One region of the Mesorhizobium sp. M0598 genome, then DNA from elsewhere that is predicted to be linked to it. Evidence: riboswitches for the same ligand, from Rfam matches in the RefSeq annotation. Region 1 holds a riboswitch; the other holds the start of a gene.
The links. A riboswitch is a leader RNA that binds a small molecule or an ion and turns the genes downstream of it on or off. The one in region 1 is predicted to bind cobalamin.
Positions count from the first base shown of each region.

Region 1 (4,208 bases):
CGAGTGACTTATTTCAAAGGATGTGATCGCGTTTTGGCACATTCACGGCCCACATGCGGCAGCCGCTAACTCACCACATGGTGAGCAACCAGGAAACCTTCCGGCCTACACTTTCTCCCGGAGCGCGCGTGCTGCAGCAACCATGTTCATGAGGGCAGGGCGGACCTCCTCCCACTTGCGGGTTTTGAGGCCACAGTCCGGGTTTACCCACAGTTGGTCATCGGACAGTCGCTCGCGGGCAAGCATGACGAGATCCGAAATCTCGCCGACTTCCGGGACCCGTGGTGAGTGAATGTCGTAGACTCCGGGCCCGATTTCATTCGGATATTTGGAGCTCGTGAAGGCGTCCAGCAGTTCCATTTTCGAGCGCGACGTCTCAATCGAAATGACATCCGCATCCATTTCAGCGATCGCGTCGATGATCTCGTTGAACTCCGAATAGCACATGTGGGTATGGATTTGAGTCGCGTCCTTTACACCCGTTGAAGCGATCCGGAAGCATTCGACAGCCCAGTCGAGATAGTCGTTCCAATCAGACTGGCGCAGTGGCAGTCCTTCGCGAAACGCGGCCTCATCGATCTGGATCATCCTTGCGCCGGACCATTCGAGATCCGTCACTTCGTCGCGGATGGCGAGCGCGATCTGGCGGCATGCTTCGGAGCGGGGTACGTCGTCGCGAACAAATGACCAGTTGAGAATGGTCACTGGGCCTGTGAGCATTCCCTTCACAGGGTTTTCCGTAAGCGACTGGGCGAACTGCCACCAGCGCAGCGTCATCGGATTGGGCCTCGATACGTCGCCGAAGATGATGGGGGGGCGCACGTAACGCGACCCATAGCTCTGCACCCAGGCATGCTGGGTGAAGGCGAAGCCGGACAGCTGCTCGCCGAAATGCTGTACCATGTCGTTTCGTTCGAACTCACCGTGCACCAGCACGTCCAGCCCGATCTCTTCCTGCCAGCGAATTGCAGCCTCGATCTCCTTCTTCAGGAAGGTCTCGTAGTCGACATAGCTCAGCTGGCCATTCGCATGAGCGGCCCGCGCCCTGCGTACCTGCGGCGTCTGCGGGAAGGACCCGATGGTCGTCGTCGGGAACGGCGGCAGCCCGAGCGTGCCGGCCTGGACTCTGGAGCGCTCGGCAAAAGCGCTCTCTCGTCGCTTCATGCTGTCGTCAATGCTGGCGATCCGCCCCTCAACCAGCGGGTCATGGATCTTCGTGGATGTCACGCGAGTGGCGGCAGCCTCGGCAGACGCTTTCAACGCGCCTGCCACCGCATCCCTGCCTTGGGACAGGGCCCGGGCAAGCAACACCAATTCGTCGGTCTTCTGGGCCGCGAAGGCGAGCCACGACCTGATGTCCGCGTCGAGTTCCGTCTCCATGCGGAGGTCGATCGGCACATGCAGCATCGAGCAAGAAGGCGCGATCTCGACGCGGTCCAAGGGCCAGCCGGCGACGATCGGTTTGATGCGGTCGAGAATGGCGGGCAGGTTCGCACGCCAGACGTTGCGGCCATCGATCAAGCCAAGCGAGAGCACCAGATCCTTCGGTGCGAGCCGCCCCACTATTTCCAGCTGCTCGGGAGCGCGCACGAGATCAATATGCAGCCCGGCCAGGGGCAGAGAAACCGCGGTTTCGAGATTGTCTCCCAGCGGCCCGAAATAGGTAGCCAGCATGATCTTCAGCTCGGGCGCGGCTTTCGACAGCTGGCCATAGGCGAATTCGAACGCAGCTCGTTCGTTCGGGTTCAGATCGAGGACAAGCGCTGGCTCATCGATCTGCACCCAGTCGGCTCCAGACAGCTTCAGCCTCTGCAGGAGTTGCTCGTAGACGGGCAGCAGCCGCGGCAGGAGCGCGATGGGATCGAATCCTTCGGCAGGCGTTTTCGCCAGCTTGAGGAAGGTGATCGGTCCAAGGATGACTGGGCGTGTGTGAACGCCGAGAGCTTTAGCCTCGATGAAGTAATCGACCGGTTTCGTCGACGAGAGGGCGAACGTCTGATCATCGTTGAGTTCCGGCACAATGTAGTGATAGTTGGTGTCAAACCACTTGGTCATTTCCATCGCGGTTACATCAGACCGATGAGCCGCCTGCTGGTGACCAGCGTGTCGACAATCCTCCGTCTGACCCTGGTTGCCCCGCGCCATTGCGAAGTAGATGTCAAGTGGAACCTCGCCGCTATTCCAGCCGTAACGGGATGGAACGGCGCCGACCATGGCTGCGGTGTCGAGCACATGGTCGTAGAGCGAGAAGTCGTTCGACGGGATTTTCGACACGCCGCGATCGTGCTGCTCCTCCCAGCTAGCGGCACGGAGCGCCTTCGCGGTCGTGAGAAGGTCGGCAGCGGACGATTTTCCGGACCAGTAGCTTTCAAGCGCGAATTTCAGTTCTCGCCGACGACCGAAGCGGGGCACGCCGAGCGTTGCTACAGGAATTTGCTGAGAGACAGTCATGCCAGACCCCGATGGTTGGGGCGTCGGTGACAAGGAAGGCGCTAGCAGGCCGGCACGAACGCCAGGCTGCAGCGGCCACCGAGACACCCCGCCCGTGGACGTAATTCGCCGTGGCAGGTCTCCTGGCTCGCGGGGTCATAGCCTCTACCCGTCTTCCCAAGGCTATTCGCCTCAGTGACATGAGTGGGGTTGGCTCGCCGCTAACAGTTGCGGGGGCAGCGCCGGCATCGCACCGGCTTCCCTCTTAGCTCCGCTGCGGCAGCGCCGTACGGAGAACCACGACGCGGGAGACAATTACAGCAGTTCGCTTCTTTGTCAATGCCGCATAAAGAAATGTTTATGTCGTTATGTTAAATTTCCGTTGGCATGTTCCAAAGGTCGCCTCGAAAGCGAAAACTGTGGAAGCCTTGAGCGGCCGGTAAATCAAAGCAATGACGCACGGCGCCCTTGTCCAGGAGGATAGGAGTTCGTCGGCTGCCGGCAGCAAACATACCGGCAAGCGCCGTGGTGCTGCTTAGCGCATCATGCGAACCACCTCGGCGTCGAACTTCGGCTCCGAGGTTCCGACCGCTTCGTTGGTGATCTGCTCGCGACCATATTCGGCTCAATGGGGAGGCTGTTGCCCATGTGGAAGCTGTTGGCCGTGATGCCCTCGGTGATATGACACAACGATTTCGGGGGGAGCACACCGAGGCCAGGCGCAGCGGCGTGTTGCGAAGTGATCGAGGCCAATGTCTCGAACTGCTTGTTCGCAGCCCACCGGCTCAAGGTAACCCGGCTCAAACCACCGGGCCAGCTCAAGTCCTGTCCAAATGAGGCCTGAGCGGCAAATCGTCGTGCACGCGCACGGTTTGGCGTTCGATCTTGTGATGCGTCTTGGGCGGACAATCGCCAGGGTGCAGCGCGCAGAAGCGGTCCCCAATTGGGAAGCCGAGGGCGGTGAGGGCAAGCCAGCGCCACAGGCGGAAGGGGACTTGGACCTGTTTGCCCTGCTGGACCACAAGTTCGCGACACAGGGCCTCAAGGAGAAGACCAAGAGTGATTATGCGCGGGACCTCGCCAAATTCATCAAAAGCAGCGGGCAGTCAAAGTTCGGCGCCGATTGACATGGAGATAGCCATCGCGGCGGACCGCCCAGGCGGACCGCAAGCCGGAATACAACCGGGTGCAGGCGGCCAAGCTCGTCCACAAGATGGCGTCGGGCACACACCGGCGATGGGAGAGCGGACCGTGGAGTGCAGGAACTTCACGCCTATCCACGCTCCCGTGGACGTGTCCTGCGGCACATCGGCAGCGATATTGAGGAGGCAGTTGAGCTTCTGGTCGAGCACTCTTACCTGCCACTACCTACGCTTAACGTCATCTCGTACTGAAAACGCACCACGCAAGGTCGAGATGTAACATGCGCCCTTCGTGGATGGTTCTAAGCTTCCTCGGGCGCGGTCAATCTGTGATAACGGTCGCTTGGAACCTCCATCACCGCGACGCGATCAAGGTTGGCGTATCGCGCTCGGTAGTAACCTTCTTCCTCCACTTCGGCGAAACTACACTGGGGAACGTCAAAGGTCGCAGCTTCCAATCCGAAGAAAGTCGTAGCGGTTTCTTCATCCAAGAAGTTCCACTCATCTTCTCCGTCGTCATATGTGACGCGAACATAGGAGGCCATGCGCACGGCTTCCTGATCACCCATCTCTGCGATGATGGCATCGCATTCTTTCTTCAGCTTTCCTGAAACCTCACCCTTATCCCAGTCATCC
Region 1 is NZ_JAMYQL010000044.1:21,387-25,594, reverse strand. It holds gene NKI59_RS31245 (FMN-binding negative transcriptional regulator) at 1-26, shown strand, start outside; gene metE (5-methyltetrahydropteroyltriglutamate--homocysteine S-methyltransferase) at 106-2,451, opposite strand; cobalamin riboswitch at 2,547-2,747, opposite strand; gene NKI59_RS31235 (hypothetical protein) at 3,303-3,557, shown strand; gene NKI59_RS31230 (helix-turn-helix transcriptional regulator) at 3,875-4,208, opposite strand, start outside.

Region 2 (4,208 bases), on a different contig from region 1:
CCGATCCAGCGAGACTTGCCAGCCTCTGCACCAGCGCCGTCATATTTGCCGGCCCGCCCTCGCGGAAATAGCCAAGCAGGGCGTCCAACTCCTCGCGCGGCAGCGTCGAGCCTTCGATCAGTCGCAAATCCTCGTCGTGGCTCTCGCCCGGTAGGAGCGCCAGCTTGATACCGCGATTTCGCGCGATAACGGCGAGCTGGTCGCAGCCATAGCGCCACCAGTCATAGCCGCCGAGGATGCGGACCAGAATGACCTTGGCGTGGCGGGCGACGCTGTCGATCCACAGGTCGACGGACATCGGATGGCGCAGGTCGCGCAAGGCGGCGAGCCGCATCGACGGCAGGCGGTGCGCATCTGCCTTCCACGCCGCCGCCAGCCCGGCTAGGTCGCTGTCGGTGAAGGACAGCGCCACGACATCCGCAGGCGTTTGCCTGAGATCGACAGGCTCGGCGAGATCGTCGAGCGAGGCGGATGTGGTGGTGAGGATGTGCATCGCGGCTCGTACCTGGGGTCAGCCGGCGAGGATACGCTCGATGGCCGGGCGGTTCAGCCCTTTCAGGCCGATGACGACGAGGCGCGAGCGGCGGTCGTCTTCAGCGGTCCAGGCGCGGTCGTAATAGTGATTGACGCGCGGACCGACGGCCTGCAGCAGGAGCCGCATCGGCTTGCCGCCGACTTCGACGAAACCCTTGACGCGCAACACGTTTTCTTCCTCCGCCGCCGTGGCGACCCGTTGTGCGAGCTCGTCCGGGTTGGACACGGACGCGATGTCGATGACGAACGAGTCAAAATCGTCATGTTCGTGGTCGAGCTCGTCGTCGTGGTGGGTCTTGCGGTTCTCGATGTCGTCCTCGACGGCGAGGCCGAGGCCGAGCAGCACCGACGGGTCGACCTTGCCTTGCGAAGTCGGTACGATCTTCACCGCCCGCGCAATGTGCTTGCCGATGACGGCATTGGCACGGGCCGAGCCGGCTGCGTCCATCAGGTCGCTCTTCGACAGGATGATCAGGTCGGCGCAGGCGAGCTGGTCCTCGAACACTTCCTCGACCGGATCGTCATGGTCGAGCGTCTCGTCCTGCGCGCGCTGGGCCTGCAGGGCGTCCATGTCGTTGGCTACGCGGCCATCAGCCAGCGCCGGTCCGTCGACCACGGCAATGACGCCGTCCACCGTCACGCGGCTTTTCACCGACGGCCACTGGAAGGCCTGGACCAGCGGCTTGGGCAAAGCGAGGCCGGATGTCTCGATCAGGATGTGGTCGACCCTCGGCGTCAGCGACAGGATCTGGTCCAGCGCCGGGACGAAATCATCGGCGACGGTGCAGCAGATGCAACCATTGGCCAGCTCGACGATGTTTTCCTCGGGGCAGGTGTCGATGGCGCAGCCCTTCAGGATCTCGCCGTCGATGCCGATGTCGCCGAACTCGTTGACGATGATGGCCAGGCGCTTGCCTTTGGCGTTTTCGAGCAAATGGCGGATCAACGTCGTCTTGCCGGCGCCGAGAAAGCCGGTGACCACGGTGCAGGGAACGCGCGAAAGGGAGGCAGCGGTCATGTCAGGTCCTTCAAAAGGTCAAGGGGAGGGATGCGGGCAACCAGGCCGCGCTTCAGGCAATCGGGACGGCCGCGCCATGGAATGAGCCCATCCGTCGCGGTGGCGAACAGCTTTGCCCCGGTGACGAGATCGGCGCCGCTGGTCGTGGTCAGATCACCGAAGACGTAACTCCAGCAGCCGTCGCGCAGCATGGCCGCGCTGAGCCGGCGCTTGCAATTGCCGAGGCATTCGACGGTGCGGATTTTGATGTTTTCGCTGGAAGCAGCGCGGCGCGTGTCCTCTGCGAGCAGTTCGCCGGCGCGCGGATGAGCGTCCGAACCGGTCTCGTCACGGCAGGACGAGCAGACGATGACGGTAACGCCGGCCGGGGAATCACCATGGCCGGACAATAAATCCGCTGTCTCAGCCGGAAAACTGCTGTCGTGTTCCAAATCAGGCTCCTTGCCCGGAAAACCCGCCAGGCGATCGGATTCTTATGTCCTAGACGGCAGGTCTCCTGGCTCGCGGGTCATCGCCTGGGTGCCGCCTTCCCGGGAATATCCCAGTGGTTTTCGGCCGAGGCTCGTCGCTTACAGTTGCGGGGACAGCCGCGGATTTGAAATCGAGATTTCGCACCGCATTCCCTCTTGGCCCCTGCCGTTGCGGGCAGGGGACCGTCTGGAACGGATTTAGGCTTGTGGAGGCAGTCGTGTCAACGCACGTCTATGACGCGGCGATATCCGCGAGCGGCCGGCCGAGGTCGCCGGCAGCGGTCACCTCGATGCGTTCCAGGCCGAGCCAGCCCTGCATCTGCTTCAATTCCTCGAAAAGGGCGGCTGCGGTTTGTGGCGGGGCGCCGGGCTCCGCATAGGCGGCGTGGACGCGCAACACACCGGCCGGGCGGTCGGCCCTGAGGTCGACGCGCCCGACGATGCTGTCGCCGAGCAGGAATGGCAGCACATAATAGCCATACTGGCGCTTTTCGGCCGGCGTGTAGATCTCGATGCGGTAGTGGAAGTCGAACAACCGCTCGGTGCGCGATCGTTCGAAGACGACAGGATCGAACGGCGCGAGCAAGGCGCGCGCCTCGATCTTGCGCGGCAAACGGGCGTCCTTGTGGAGATAGGCTGTTTTGTTCCAGCCTTCGACGCTCACCGGCAACAGGTCGCCGGCCTCGACCAACTCCTCGATGCGGCCCTTGATGTCGGCGGGCGAGAGCCGGAAATAGTCGCGCAGGTCTCCTGCCGTGGCGATGCCGTGGGCGCGGGCCGAGATGCGCAGCAATTCGCGGTGAGCATCCTCGGGACGGGGAACCGGTAGCGCGAGTACCGCCGGCGGCAATACGCGCTCCGGCAGATCGTAGAACCGTTCGAAGCCGCGGCGATGCGCCGTGGTGATGCGGCCGGCCCAGAACAGCCATTCGAAGGCGTGCTTGGCATGGCTCCAGCCCCACCAGCCGCCCGAACCCTTCTGGCCTTCGAAAGCCGACGCCGCGATCGGGCCTCGTTCGGCGACCTCGCGATAGATGTCTTCGATATAGGCGGCGTGCTCGCGGCCCCATTTGGCCAGTCCGCTGTACATTTCGTCGCCGCGTTCGGCCCGCTGCATGCGCCAGCGCATCAGCGGATAGGTCTCGACCGGCAAGAAGGAGGCTTCGTGCGCCCAATATTCGAAGACCATGCGCTTGCGCGTTACGGCGGCGTCGTCGAGCAGCGCCAGCTTGTAGGGGCCAAGCCGCGAATAGAGCGGCATATAGTGGGCGCGCACCACGGCGCTGACGGAATCGATCTGCAGCAGGCCGGTACGGGCAAGCACGCGGGCCAGATGCCGGCGGTCAGGCGTGCCGGTGGGGCGCGGGTCATTGAATCCCTGTGCCGCGAGCGCAATGCGGCGGGCCATGGCAAGCGAGATTTTTTCCTTCATGAAGGCGGCATCCGGACGATTTTAGACAGAGAAAATGACCTGCGATTCCGTGCCATGCTAACAGGGTTTTGGCGGCATTCATGTCAGGAGAGAAAAGTGGAGTAAAAAGTGAAGGAAATCAAACAGGAGCGGATCGGACCAGTTTTCCCGGATATGCCGTCCAGCACCGCGATTTGAACAAGGTTTGACTTGCTTCGCCGAAAGCGCTGCGCTAACCCTCGCCGCGTTGCAGCATAGAGCCTCCTTGAAACGGTTCAGTGGTTAAACTGTCACGCTTCCGCAAGTGGGTCCGGTGCTGTAATCAGAGTGGATTGGCCGCCAACGGAAACTGCAGCATGAACGCACTTTTAGGTTCGTACCTGCCCATCGTCCTGTTCATCGGCGTGGCGCTGATCGTCGGGCTGGCGCTGCTCGCCGCACCCTTCCTGGTGGCCTATCGCAACCCCGATCCGGAAAAGCTTTCGGCCTATGAGTGCGGCTTCAACTCGTTCGATGACGCCCGCATGAAATTCGACATCCGCTTCTACCTGGTGTCGATCCTGTTCATCATCTTCGATCTGGAGGTGGCCTTCCTGTTTCCGTGGGCGGTGTCGTTCAGCCAGATCGGCATGCTCGGTTTCTGGTCGATGATGGTGTTTTTGGCGGTGCTGACCATCGGCTTTGCCTATGAATGGAAAAAAGGAGCGCTGGAATGGGATTGAACGACAGTTCCGGCACGCTCGTCGCGCCGAAGCCCAAGGGCCTCATCGATCCC
Region 2 is NZ_JAMYQL010000010.1:29,597-33,804, reverse strand. It holds gene cobN (cobaltochelatase subunit CobN) at 1-493, opposite strand, end outside; gene cobW (cobalamin biosynthesis protein CobW) at 512-1,552, opposite strand; gene NKI59_RS14855 (DUF1636 family protein) at 1,549-1,983, opposite strand; cobalamin riboswitch at 2,022-2,225, opposite strand; gene NKI59_RS14850 (winged helix-turn-helix domain-containing protein) at 2,255-3,454, opposite strand; gene NKI59_RS14845 (NADH-quinone oxidoreductase subunit A) at 3,790-4,155, shown strand; gene NKI59_RS14840 (NuoB/complex I 20 kDa subunit family protein) at 4,146-4,208, shown strand, end outside.
Region 2: another riboswitch for cobalamin. It lies ahead of NKI59_RS14855 (DUF1636 family protein); the one in region 1 lies ahead of metE (5-methyltetrahydropteroyltriglutamate--homocysteine S-methyltransferase).